Regions from separate parts of the Pseudoalteromonas sp. AOP7-A1-14 genome, predicted to be linked through region 2. Evidence: predicted binding sites of a transcription regulator. Region 2 holds the regulator's gene; the other holds the start of a gene.

Region 1 (6,278 bases), on a different contig from region 2:
TCGCTAGCTACATCGGTTGAGCAAGAGATCATTGGTGGTAATATTTCAGGTGATTTATTTGAATTACCAGCAGGTGTAGTGGGTATTGCTGCTGGTTTTGAATACCGTGAAGAGTTCTCTCGTAGTGAGTTTGATGCACTACAGCAAGCTGGTCTTAATGCGGGTAATGCAATCCCAGCAACAGAAGGTTCATTTGATGTAACTGAGTACTATGTTGAGGCAAATATCCCCGTACTCGATTCTGTAACGATGAATGCCGCAGTGCGTCTATCTGATTACTCAACAGTTGGTAATACCGAAAGTTGGAATGTGGGTGTTGATTGGGAAGTAATGGATAGCCTACGTTTGCGTGCTACGCGAGCTCGTTCTACACGGGCACCAAATATTGATGAGTTATTTTCTCCACCTTCGCAAACATTCCCAAGTGGTTTAAACGATCCTTGTTTAGGTGTCACGAATAGTGGCAGCGGGGCAGCTGGTGATGCATGTCGTGCAGATGTAGGTGTTAGTGCTAATATTGCAGCAAATGGTGAGTTCGCACTTAACCAGTCTGACTTACAAGGTATTAGTGGCTTTAACCGTGGTAATCCAGAGCTAAAAGAAGAAGTGGGCGACTCTGTTACTGTCGGTGTCGTATTTACACCAGAAGAGCTGATTTCGGGCCTTGATATAACACTTGATTACTTTGATATTGAAATTACAGATGCTATTGTATCAACACCTCGTCAATTTATACTTGATCAATGTTATGGCGGTGGCGATAACAGCTTTTGTGATTTTGTAACTCGACGCAGTGGTCCTTCAGGTAATAACAGTGCAGGCTCGCTTGAGTTTATCGACAGTGGTGTATCAAATAGTGGTGGTTTAGGAACTGAAGGTGTTGATTTAACATTAACATACGCTACAGACATTGGTCCTGGTGCGTTTAGAACTCGCCTAGCATACACCTACTTAATAGACGCTTACAGTATTCCACTTCCTGGTGCTGATAAAGATGAATTTGCTGGTGAAATTGGCGCATCAGAGCACAAAGCTAACTGGAACTTTGGCTATAAACTTAATGATTTTGATTTTAACTGGAGCTTAACTTACATTGGTGAAGCTGACTTTGATGATCAATTCTTAAGTGGTTTTGGTATAGCCCCAGGCGGTGTAGGTATTGGTTCTGTTACGTATCATGATGTACAAGTAAGCTATCATATTAATGATTCGGTGGAGTTATATGCGGGTGCGAATAACTTATTTGATAAAGAACCTCCGCGTATATTGTCAGGTGTAAGTGGTTCAAGCACAGGTACTGAAACCGATGCCGGAACTTATGACCCAATTGGTCAATCATTTTACGTCGGGTTTAGAAGCAAGTTCTAACTGATAGAGCAATCATATTATTGATACCTAATTAATTTCGTTCACAAAGCCCCAGCAACTACAGGGGCTTTTTTATTGCAAAAAAATGAGTAGGGCAAGTGATGCTTTTATCCCAAGATATAGGTATTTTGCCCACTTAAACCAAAAACAACGCCACTGGTAACAGTGGCGTTGTTTAATATGGGGAGGCGGCTAATATAGTAACCGAATCGCTTAATTATTTAACGATTTTCCCTATTTGTGCCCTCATTATTGAGGGTTTTTTTTGCTTAATTTTAATCTAAGTAAGCTTTTAACATCCACACCAGCTTTTCTTGCTCTTTAATGTAATCACTCATTAATGACGCCGTACCTTCATCGTCAGCATCGCCTGCTTGCACTAGAATATCGCGCTGCATTTTGATAAGGCTACTGTAGCCCGCTAATAGATTTTCTACTGCGGTGACGCCATCACTAATACCTTTGGCTTCTTTAATTTCACTGACTTCTAAGTAATCTGAAAATGCATGCAGTGGGGCACCATCAAGGGTTAAAATACGCTCAGCTACTTCATCTACTTTTTCAAGTAATAGGTTATAAATTTCTTCAAACTTAACGTGCAACTCAAAAAAGTTACGGCCTTTGATATTCCAATGGAAGCCGCGTGCATTCATATATTGAATTTGATAACTGCTTAATAAGGTATTGAGTGACTTTACGATATCTTCACTTTTAGCACTGTTAAGACCAATAGCGTTTACCTGTGACATATTTCTCTCCTTAAATAACCGTTAAGATGTTTACATTTAGTATTGTCTATTAATTCACTTTCGTAAAATGGTTAAAACAAATTAGGGTGATAGTTTTAATCAATCACCCTATATTAGATGGGGTCTGCTTTGTAAAAAACCACTATTAGCGGTGTAGATAATAAAAAAACCATATAAAGTATGATCTAACGCAACATTAGCGACTTGTTTTGCATATGATTGCAGTTATTACGGTGTGGATCGTAGTAAGTTAAGGCGGTGACTACTTTTTAAGTAGTAATTCAGTGATGTAATTCATTACTTGTCGTGAATAAATCATACTGGTGTGGCTTAAGTGAAATACCTTGTGTTCAGCCATACCATTAATTTTTGTTTCGTTAAGGAGTACCGTACCATCTGATTGACTGCCTTTGGCGATTAAAGGCATAAGGCCAATAGGTAAGTCGCCCGCAATACTGTATAACTTAGCGTTAAAAGGCCAGTCACCATTTTCGGAAAGTAAAAAATCGACACTATTTTTTAAAAATACATCAAAGCCTTTTTGCTGCATTTTTTGCGCAATATGGCTGCCTTTATGTGGTGTACCTAAAGTAATTACTTTTTCAACATTTTGGCTTTGGAGTGAGCCTTCAGCAAGGTATGCTCGCGCCACAAGCCCTCCCATTGAATGGCACACAAGGGCAGTGCTTTTATTATCTATAAAAGTATCAAGCTGTTCAAAAATAGCTGCGCGATCAGGATACAGTGTACTATAAGTAAGATTGAGGATATTCACCCCAGACTTTTCGAGTTGTGAACATAAAGGGCGCATTACAAAGCCCGACATATACAAACCATGTAATACCACAACTTGTTTAACAGTCATATACCCTCTTAATTTAGTGAATCTAGCATTACATTAATTGTACAGGTTTTATTTCAATATTAGCTGAATCAGAGCTTACCCATACATCACCATCCTGGATAGTAATAGTTAGTGATATATTACGGTCAACTAACTCTGCTAGTGATTGTGTTGCAGCAAAGTCTAAACTAAAAATGCTCAAATTTTTAAAGTCGTGCAGTTTTGGTTGATATTTTTTCCACCAAACTGCCTGGTTATTTTCACCATAAGTATACAGCACTACATTTTTAGATTTATTACAGGCTTTTTTAACGCGTTTTTCATCAGGTAAACCTAGCTCAACCCATAGTTCTATTTCATTGCTATAATTTTTATGCCAAATTTCAGGCTCATCGTCAGCAGATAAGCCTTTAGTAAACTCAAGCCCTTCACACGCATTTAGTGCATAAGCAAGTAAACGTACCATTAAGCGTTGTGCGTTTTCAGATGAATGCTGCGCCAACGTTAAATTAAAGTCTTGGTAAAGGTGGCGGTCCATATCGCTTAGCGATAATTGCGCTTTGATGATAGTAGATTTAAGAGCCATAGCGACCTACTTGAAAAAAATTTGCGTCAGTATAGCGCAATTTTCTTTGCAGATTATGCTTTTAAATAGATAACTATAGTAAGAAGGAAAAGGGATGAAATAAAGAAAGCTTAATCGTATTTATAGCTCGTGACTGAGCATATTAAGCTTTTATACAAATAGGCGCGTGTTAATGCATATAATCTGCATCAACACACGCTGCACTTTTAACGTTAATTATTCGCTATCACGTGACATACTTAGTATGCGGTCACGTAATTGCTCATCTTGTTGCGCTTGTTGTGCAATAACGCTGTATTCTTCAACACTTAAACCGGATTTTTTTACCGCTTCAAGCATTTCACTTTGTGCTTGTTGCTGAATTTCCTGCGCTTTCTCGGTATCTTCAACGCCCTGAAATTTAGCTTCGTACTTGCTATTTATTTGACTGATTGAGTCCATAGCCATACTGAATTTTAATAATTTAGCGTCACTCATCTCAACCGATTGCTGTTGCATTTGTTGTGGCGCACCTGAGTTGGCATTGGCCATACCTGCAGCAGTAGATAAAGATAATGCGGCGATACATAGTGCAATAGTGTTCTTTTTCATAGATGTTACTCCTTTTAGTTGAGTTCATTAATAGGGTGCGAAGAGTGTGCCAACTTGTATGTTTTAGTTAAGCTGTTGATTTTAATGTTTTTGTTGTTTGCTTTATATAGTGTAACTTTATTGCAGTAAGGTTGTTGTGTATACTATTGACACACATTAGGAGGGGTTGTGACAAATTTAACCAGTTTTCGCCATTTGCATCGTGGTAGCTTGCAACGTAGCTTATTGTTTTTTGTTGTATTACCTATGTTATTACTAGCCGGGTTAGCCATTCGTTTTGGCTTGACGTTCACCAATGAGTTAGTCACAACGAGTATGCGTACAGATTTAGAGCTAATAGGGCGTGCCATACGTATACCTATTAGCGACGCGTTATTAAATCAAGATACAGATGCTATCAATGCGCATTTGGAGTCGGTATTTACTATTGGTCGAGTATATGGTGCTTCGATTTACGACGTTGATGGTCGATTAGTGGCTGCCACTGGAGTGATTGAGCGTGATTTAACCGATAGTCAACTCGCCTCAGAAGTCGTGAGTACCGGCCAGCAGCAGGATGGTTATCGCTCAGTATCAGGGCAATCCTTATTTTCTCATTTTTTACCAATTATTAATCGAAGTGGTCAAATTCACGGCTTATTACAAATTAGCCGTAAGGCTAGTGACTTTGAAAAATCACTGGCAAAATTGTCTACTTTAGCTTGGTTAAGTTGGCTGGCTTTGGCGTTACTCAGTTTATTAATAATGTGGCGTGGCCATAAACGAGTGATTGGCCATCCAATTAATGAACTAGTCACTAGTATGCGCCGTGTTGCCAGCGGCGATAGACGTTACCGGGCGCCACCACAGGGACCTATTGAGCTACAAGAGGTAACTAAAGGGTTGAATCATATGCTTGATGAAATCAATACCACAGAACGGCAACTTAAAGAGCAAGAAACTATGGCTGCAATTGGCCAGGTGGTCAGTGGTGTGGCCCATGAATTAGGTGCCCCATTGAGTGTCATTGATGGTCGTGCACAACGGTTATTGCGCCAGCATCCAGATGCCGATAGCCAACGGCAATTAAAGGCTATTCGAGGGCAAGTTTTACGCCTTAACCACATGGTAAAGCAACTACAAGCATTTGCACATACGCCCATAGCAAATTGGCAGCGTATTGCTTTATTATCACTGCTGCAGCAAGCTGTTCAAAGTATTAGTTATGAGTTACAAGATGAAGAAAAACTACCCGAAATACAACTTCCTTGCCCTGAAATTATTCTCCATGTAGATATACCTAGACTGGAACTAGCGATTGTTAACGTGTTAAGAAATGCGAGTCAAGCCGCCACAAGCCAAGTTGTGATTATATCGGAAAAACAACAAAATGAACTCTATATTCGTATTCAAGATGATGGCACAGGTTTAACAAAAGGCCTTACTAGTGAGCAAATGATGAATCCTTTCGTATCAACTAAACCACAGGGTAAAGGCACGGGCCTGGGGCTGGCTATTGTCCAGCAAATAATGCAGGAGCATCATGGGACGGTTAACTTAAAAAATAACCCCGCTGGTGGCTGCGAAGTAACCTTAACTTTACCTCTTACTGAGCAGGATATTCATCAATGAGCAGCTTTTCACCTTACCGAGTAGCTATAGTGGAAGATGATCCCGATTTACTCGAATTATTACAAGAAGAACTAGTCAGCCAAGGTTATAAAGTGACAGCATATGGTTGTGCCGAAGATTTCCTTGGTAGTCTTGAAGAGCTGATGTTTGATCTAGTTATTAGCGATATACGACTTCCAGGTATTGATGGTATGCAGTTGTTGCAGCGTTTAAAGCAGCAAGCAGAGCCACCCGCATTACTACTCATTACTGCTTTTGGTACTGTACGCCAAGCGGTTAACGCCTTAAAACTGGGGGCTGATGACTTTTTGACAAAACCGCTTGATCTAGAACATTTGGCTTTATCGGTGCAGCGCTTATTAGCGCATAAAGCGTTGCGTACAGAAGTACAACAACTTAGGCAGCGTCAAGAAGATGGTCCAGCTGGTTTGGTTGGTAAAAGTCGCGCTATGCGCCGCTTATATCAACAAATAACACAAGTTTCGACTGCGCAGGGGGCGGTACTTATTTTAGGAGAAAGTGGTACAGG
Region 2 (6,278 bases):
TGTACAACCGCCAAAGCACAATTGCTAGCTGCTGAAGCACTAAATATAATGGAACGTCAACGCATCAACGGTTTAATTGTGGTTGATGATAACAACCGCCCTATTGGCGCGTTAAACATGCAAGATTTACTTAAAGCTGGAGTTTTATAATGCAATTTTCTGATTTATACCAGCCTCTAAGCCACGACGTAGAGCAACGCGCAAAAAAAATCAAAATGCTGATTTGTGATATTGATGGCGTATTTTCAGATGGTCGCATCTATTTAGGTAACCAAGGCGAAGAGTTAAAAGCATTTAACACCAAAGATGGTTTTGGCATTAAAGCGCTTATTAATAGTGGCTTTGAAGTTGCGGTGATCACCGGGCGTCATTCACAGATAGTTCAGCAGCGCATGACTAGCCTAACCGTACAACATATTTACCAAGGCCAAGAGGATAAGTTACTAAGCTATCAAGAGCTTAAAAATAAATTAAAGCTCAACGATGACCAAATCGCTTATATCGGCGACGATGGCCCTGACTTGCCTGTAATGGAACAAGTTGGCTTTGCGGTAGCGGTAAATGATGCGCACCCACTTATAAAGCGCCTTGCTCATTATACAACTATGCTACCGGGTGGGTTTGGTGCAGTGCGTGAATTAACCGACTTACTGATGTTAGTTAATAATAAACAGTTAACAAACACAGGCACAAGCTCATGAATAGCGCGCGTATAATTCTATCTATTTTATTTGTAGCGACTATGGTTTGGTTATGGTATCCGTACTTTAATCAACCTCTAGACAATCAAAATAAACAAGAAAAAATCATCGCTAAGCCTGATTATGTAGCAGTTGCCCTTAAGCAAACAGCTTATGATGAACAAGGCAAAATAAGCCATAAAGTCACAGCGACAAAAATGGAGCTTTACCGAAAGCTTGGCTTTACTTACTTTGAACAGCCTATATTTACAATATATAACGAACAACAGACTTGGCGAATAAACGCTAAAGAAGCCACGTTATACGAAAACAACACCCTTATTTTAGACGGTGATGTTGTGGCTAAAAATTTAACTAGTAATGCTATGATTGAAAATATTAACGCCGACAACATTGAAGTAAATATCGAAGCACAAACCATGCGTTCAGCGCAGCCGGTAGAATTAATCGGTCCGAATTTAAAGATCACTGGCCGCGGCCTCGAAGCCGATTTAAAAGCCGAAGTGATAGAACTTATCAACCATACGCGAACCATATATTATGACCAATAAACTAACTAAAATACTATTACCAAGCCTATTCATCGCTTTTTCAACAATCGCAGCCACGCCGCCTGCAGATCAAGTATCAATTAGTGCCGATAAGCAGCAAGCACAACTTAAAGAAAATGTGGGGATTTTTGAAAAAAATGTCGAAGTAATTCATGGTAATCGTCATATTACAGCCGATCGCCTTGAGGTTCATAAACGCGGCGATTTAGGCGAAAATAAACAATTGTTAATCGCAACAGGCAAGCCTGCCTACTTTGAAGAAAAGCAAACCGATGGCACTGTAATGAGCGCCAGCGCCAATGAAGTACGTTACGACGTAGCAAAACGCTTTTTGACCCTAGTTGGTGATGCTAAAGTGACTCAGGCAGGACAAGAAATTAATGCTAAAAGCATCACCTACGATATGCAGCAACAGCTTATTAGCGCCGAAAAAGATGAAAACTCTGACGACCGAGTACACACCATTTTAGTGCCTATAAACAGCAAAAAAGATAACGAAAAAGGCCAACCATGAGCACTTTAAAAGCAGAATTTTTAGCAAAAAGCTATAAAGGCCGCGAAGTCGTAAAAAATGTCGGTCTTGAAGTCAGTGCAGGTAGTATTGTTGGCTTACTTGGCCCAAATGGTGCGGGTAAAACCACCACTTTTTATATGATTGTTGGTTTAGTTCCAAGTGATAAAGGGCGTATTACTATTGATGAGCAAGACATAACGCTACTACCAATGCACAGCCGCGCACGCTTAGGAATTGGCTATTTACCACAAGAATCATCAATTTTTCGTAAACTCACCGTTTACCAAAATTTAATGGCAATTTTAGAAACTCGTAAAGAACTAAAAAAGACTGAACGCGAAGAGGTACTAAATGAATTACTTGACGAACTAAGTATTCAACACATTCGTGATAGCCAAGGCATGGCATTGTCTGGTGGTGAACGCCGCCGGGTAGAAATAGCTCGCGCATTAGCAGCCAATCCTAAATTTATTCTTTTAGATGAGCCTTTTGCTGGTGTTGACCCTATTTCAGTGTTAGATATAAAGAAGATTATTGAACACCTTAAAAACCGAGGTATAGGCGTACTTATTACTGATCACAATGTACGAGAAACCCTTGATGTTTGTGAAAAAGCCTACATTGTTTCTCATGGGGAGCTAATTGCATCTGGCACTCCTGAAAACGTATTAAATAATAAAACAGTGCGCGATGTTTACCTAGGTGAACAGTTTAGACTCTAAATCGACTAGCATCTGCTAGTATTAATTATGACAACATTTTAAAAAGGATTGTTAGAGATACATGAGGCAATCATTACAGCTGCGCATGGGCCAGCAACTTACAATGACACCACAGCTGCAACAAGCGATACGCCTGCTGCAACTTAGTACATTGGATCTCCAGCAAGAAATACAAGAAGCGTTAGATAGCAACCCATTACTTGAGGTTGAAGAACAAAATTTTAGTGACGAAGATGCTGGTAAAAATGAACAAAAGCAAGATACAGATGATGTCACGGTTAGCGCTTCGCCAGACGAAACCTCAAGCGAATACGAACAAGAAAGCTCAGAAGCATTAACTAAAGAAACCGTGAGTGACGAAATGGCAATGGACGTTACGTGGGATGAGTACATGAGTGCAGCCCCTAATACGTCATCAGGGCCAATGCCTGAAGATGAATCTATTTATCAAGGTGCATCAACAGAAACACTGCACGAATATTTAATGTGGCAACTACAGTTAACGCCATTTAGTCCCACTGATGAGGCGATCGCTTTAGCTATTGTTGAAGGCATCGATGAATCAGGTATTTTAACCGTTAGTTGTGAAGACTTATTAGAAAGCTTGAATCAAGGCGGCGAAGAAGAAATAGAACTTGATGAAATACAAGCTGTGTTAAAGAGAATTCAACTTTTTGACCCAATCGGCATCGGCGCACGCAGCTTACCTGAATGCCTATGTATTCAACTAAATCAATTTGATCCCGCAACCCCTTGGATTAGCGAGACAAAAAAGGTTCTAACTGATCATATCGATTTATTAGCCAGTCGTGATTACCGTACTTTAATGAAAAAGACTAAGCTTAAAGAAGACGAGCTTAAAGAGGTTATGACGCTCATTCACAGTCTCAATCCCAAGCCGGCTGATACCATTGTGCGTGAAGAATCTGAGTACGTTATTCCTGATGTGTCAGTGAAGAAAATAAAAGGCCGCTGGATAGTTGAGCTTAACCCCGACAGCATGCCAAAAATTCGTGTAAACAGCCAGTATGCGGCAATGTCTCGCTCTGTTAAATCAAGCAGTGACAGCCAGTTCATTCGCTCTCATCTGCAAGAAGCCAAATGGTTTATTAAAAGCTTAGAAAGCCGTAACGATACTTTATTAAAAGTAACTAACTGCATTGTGCAGCAACAACAAGGTTTTTTTGAACATGGACCCGAAGCTATGCGCCCAATGGTTTTAAATGATGTAGCTGAAATGGTGGAAATGCATGAGTCAACAATTTCGCGAGTAACTACGCAAAAATATATGCATACTCCACGCGGTATTTTTGAGTTGAAATACTTTTTTTCAAGTCATGTAAGCACCGAAAATGGGGGGGAATGCTCATCAACAGCTATTCGTGCTCTGATCAAAAAGCTAGTCAGCGCAGAAAACTCAGCGAAACCGTTGAGTGATAGCAAAATAGCAGATATATTGGCAGAGCAAGGAATAAAAGTGGCTAGACGCACCATTGCAAAATACCGCGAGTCGCTTGCTATTCCACCATCGAACCAAAGAAAAAGTTTGATTTAAGGCGTTAACACACAGAAGGAAAATGCTTATGCAATTAAATTTAACGGGTCGCCATGTAGATATTACTGATTCATTAAGAGACTATGTAAATAGTAAATTTGCGAAGCTAGAAAGGCACTTTGATCATATAAACAATGTGCATGTCATTCTTGATGTAGTAAAACTAAAGCAAAAAGCAGAAGCCACTTTACATGTCAGTGGCGCGGAGTTGTTCGCTTCGACACAGCACCAAGACATGTACGCCGCGATTGACGGACTTATAAATAAACTAGACCGCCAAGTAATCAAACACAAAGAGAAGATTGCTCGACATTAATCCTATGAAATTAAGCTCACTTACTTGTCAGGACTGCAGTAAAGCTGCGGTCCTTTTTAATAGCAAAAAACGCATTATTGAATTCATAAGCCAGCTAGCCCACGAGCAGTTACCGCATTTAGTCCAGCAAGATATACTTAATGCGCTGTTGACTCGCGAAAAGTTGGGGAGTACAGGTATAGGTAAAGGTATTGCTATTCCTCATGGCCGAATGAATGGTATTGATAGTCCTTTAGCGCTTGTGCTAGTGAGTAAATCACCCATTAATTTTGATGCTATCGATAATCGCCCTGTTGATATATTTGTCGCACTCATCGTCCCTGACGGTGATAGTGAGCTGCACTTAAAGACGCTAGCCGCCATTGCTGATAAACTAAACAATAAAGAGTTTTGCAAACAATTACGTAGCGCAAAAACGGACCAAGATTTATTTAATGTAATTGATGCACAATAAAGGAGACTAGTAATGGAGTTAATTATCGTCAGCGGCCGCTCAGGCTCAGGGAAGTCCGTTGCGCTACGAGTATTAGAAGACTTAGGCTATTACTGCGTAGATAATATTCCAGTTAACCTATTACCGTCTCTAGTACGAAGTGTATCAGACAATTACGACAAAATAGCTGTTAGCATCGACGTTAGAAACCTGCCTAAAGAACAAAAAGAATTTAACGATATACTCGAATACCTACCTGGATTTGCAAAACCAACTTTATTTTATTTAGACAGCGACGAGCAAACACTGATAAAACGTTTTTCTGAGACTCGTCGCCTGCATCCATTATCGATTGACTCTTTACCGCTTGATTTAGCGATAAAACAAGAAAAAATATTGCTGGATGTACTGATCACTCATGCTGATTTTATTATTGATACCACCGATTTAAGTGTCCACCAGCTGGCTGAATCAATTCGTGAAAAAATTCTCGGCAAAAAAGACAAAAAATTAATCATAACTTTTGAATCATTTGGCTTTAAACATGGAATTCCTAAACAAGCTGATTACGTATTTGACGCACGATTTTTACCAAACCCACATTGGGAACTTGAGTTAAAGCCACTGACAGGACTTGATCAACCAGTAAAGGATTATTTAGCAAGTCACAGTATAGTGCAAAAGTTCACCTGGCAAATTCAAACCTTTGTACAAACATGGCTGCCTCATTTAGAGCGTAATAATCGTAGCTATTTAACTATTGCTATTGGTTGCACAGGTGGCCAGCATCGTTCAGTCTATTTAGCGCAAACCATTGGTGAAAGTTTTGCAATGTCTCACTCAAATGTGAAAATTCGCCACCGTGAACAAGAAATATAAATACCAAGGTAGCCACAATTAATGTATGCAGAAGATACTTTTTTAATTAAAAACAAGTTAGGCCTACATGCTCGTGCTGCTAGCGTTCTTGCACAATTAGCAGTGCAATTTGATGCCACCATAACGCTATTTCAAGATGAAAAACAAGCGGCTGGCGACAGTGTCTTAGCACTGATGCTGTTAGAAAGCAGTAAAGGCAAAGAAGTAAAAGTTATTTGTAAAGGCCCTGATGCAAAATCCGCGCTTGCAGCCATCGGACAGTTAATAGCAGAGCGTTTTAACGAGCAAGAATAAGCTTGCGCTTGGTGTCTGTCTTTAAATTGCGGTAAACTAAATACAGTTTTTAGCCAAAACATTGTTAATTATCTGAATTTTTCTATCTTCGTAATAGTTTATTTTTATAAGGACGCCAATGCCCGATACTTTTGAACAGGATTATCCACTACAACAACTAAAACAGGTGACTCAGTCACTCAATAGTGGGCAGTTTGTTCAAGTCAGGCGTATGTTAGCAAAAACGGCCCCGTGCGATACCGCGCTATTACTAGAGTCATCTCCGCATAAAATCCGTAGTTTACTATGGCAACTGGTCGACCCTGATGTGCAA

Evidence for each region. Region 2 encodes sigma-54, which starts transcription at its own class of promoters, with help from an activator protein. Its sites were predicted from a motif close to GTTGGCACGNNNNTNGNNT; they were not measured.
Region 1: a site for sigma-54 is predicted at 4,174-4,192, ahead of ACT3RM_RS08360 (DUF4168 domain-containing protein). Genes of this name have one in related genera too.

The regions. Positions count from the first base shown of each region.
Region 1 is NZ_JBQSVO010000041.1:14,720-20,997, forward strand. It holds gene ACT3RM_RS08340 (TonB-dependent receptor domain-containing protein) at 1-1,368, shown strand, start outside; gene ACT3RM_RS08345 (Dps family protein) at 1,644-2,117, opposite strand; gene ACT3RM_RS08350 (lipase family alpha/beta hydrolase) at 2,380-2,982, opposite strand; gene ACT3RM_RS08355 (YaeQ family protein) at 3,011-3,547, opposite strand; gene ACT3RM_RS08360 (DUF4168 domain-containing protein) at 3,764-4,138, opposite strand; gene ACT3RM_RS08365 (sensor histidine kinase) at 4,307-5,749, shown strand; gene ACT3RM_RS08370 (sigma-54-dependent transcriptional regulator) at 5,746-6,278, shown strand, end outside.
Region 2 is NZ_JBQSVO010000011.1:21,755-28,032, forward strand. It holds gene ACT3RM_RS03540 (KpsF/GutQ family sugar-phosphate isomerase) at 1-150, shown strand, start outside; gene kdsC (3-deoxy-manno-octulosonate-8-phosphatase KdsC) at 150-701, shown strand; gene lptC (LPS export ABC transporter periplasmic protein LptC) at 698-1,252, shown strand; gene lptA (lipopolysaccharide transport periplasmic protein LptA) at 1,242-1,766, shown strand; gene lptB (LPS export ABC transporter ATP-binding protein) at 1,763-2,488, shown strand; gene ACT3RM_RS03565 (RNA polymerase factor sigma-54) at 2,550-4,043, shown strand; gene hpf (ribosome hibernation promoting factor) at 4,072-4,359, shown strand; gene ACT3RM_RS03575 (PTS sugar transporter subunit IIA) at 4,364-4,813, shown strand; gene rapZ (RNase adapter RapZ) at 4,826-5,671, shown strand; gene ACT3RM_RS03585 (HPr family phosphocarrier protein) at 5,693-5,965, shown strand; gene mgtE (magnesium transporter) at 6,084-6,278, shown strand, end outside.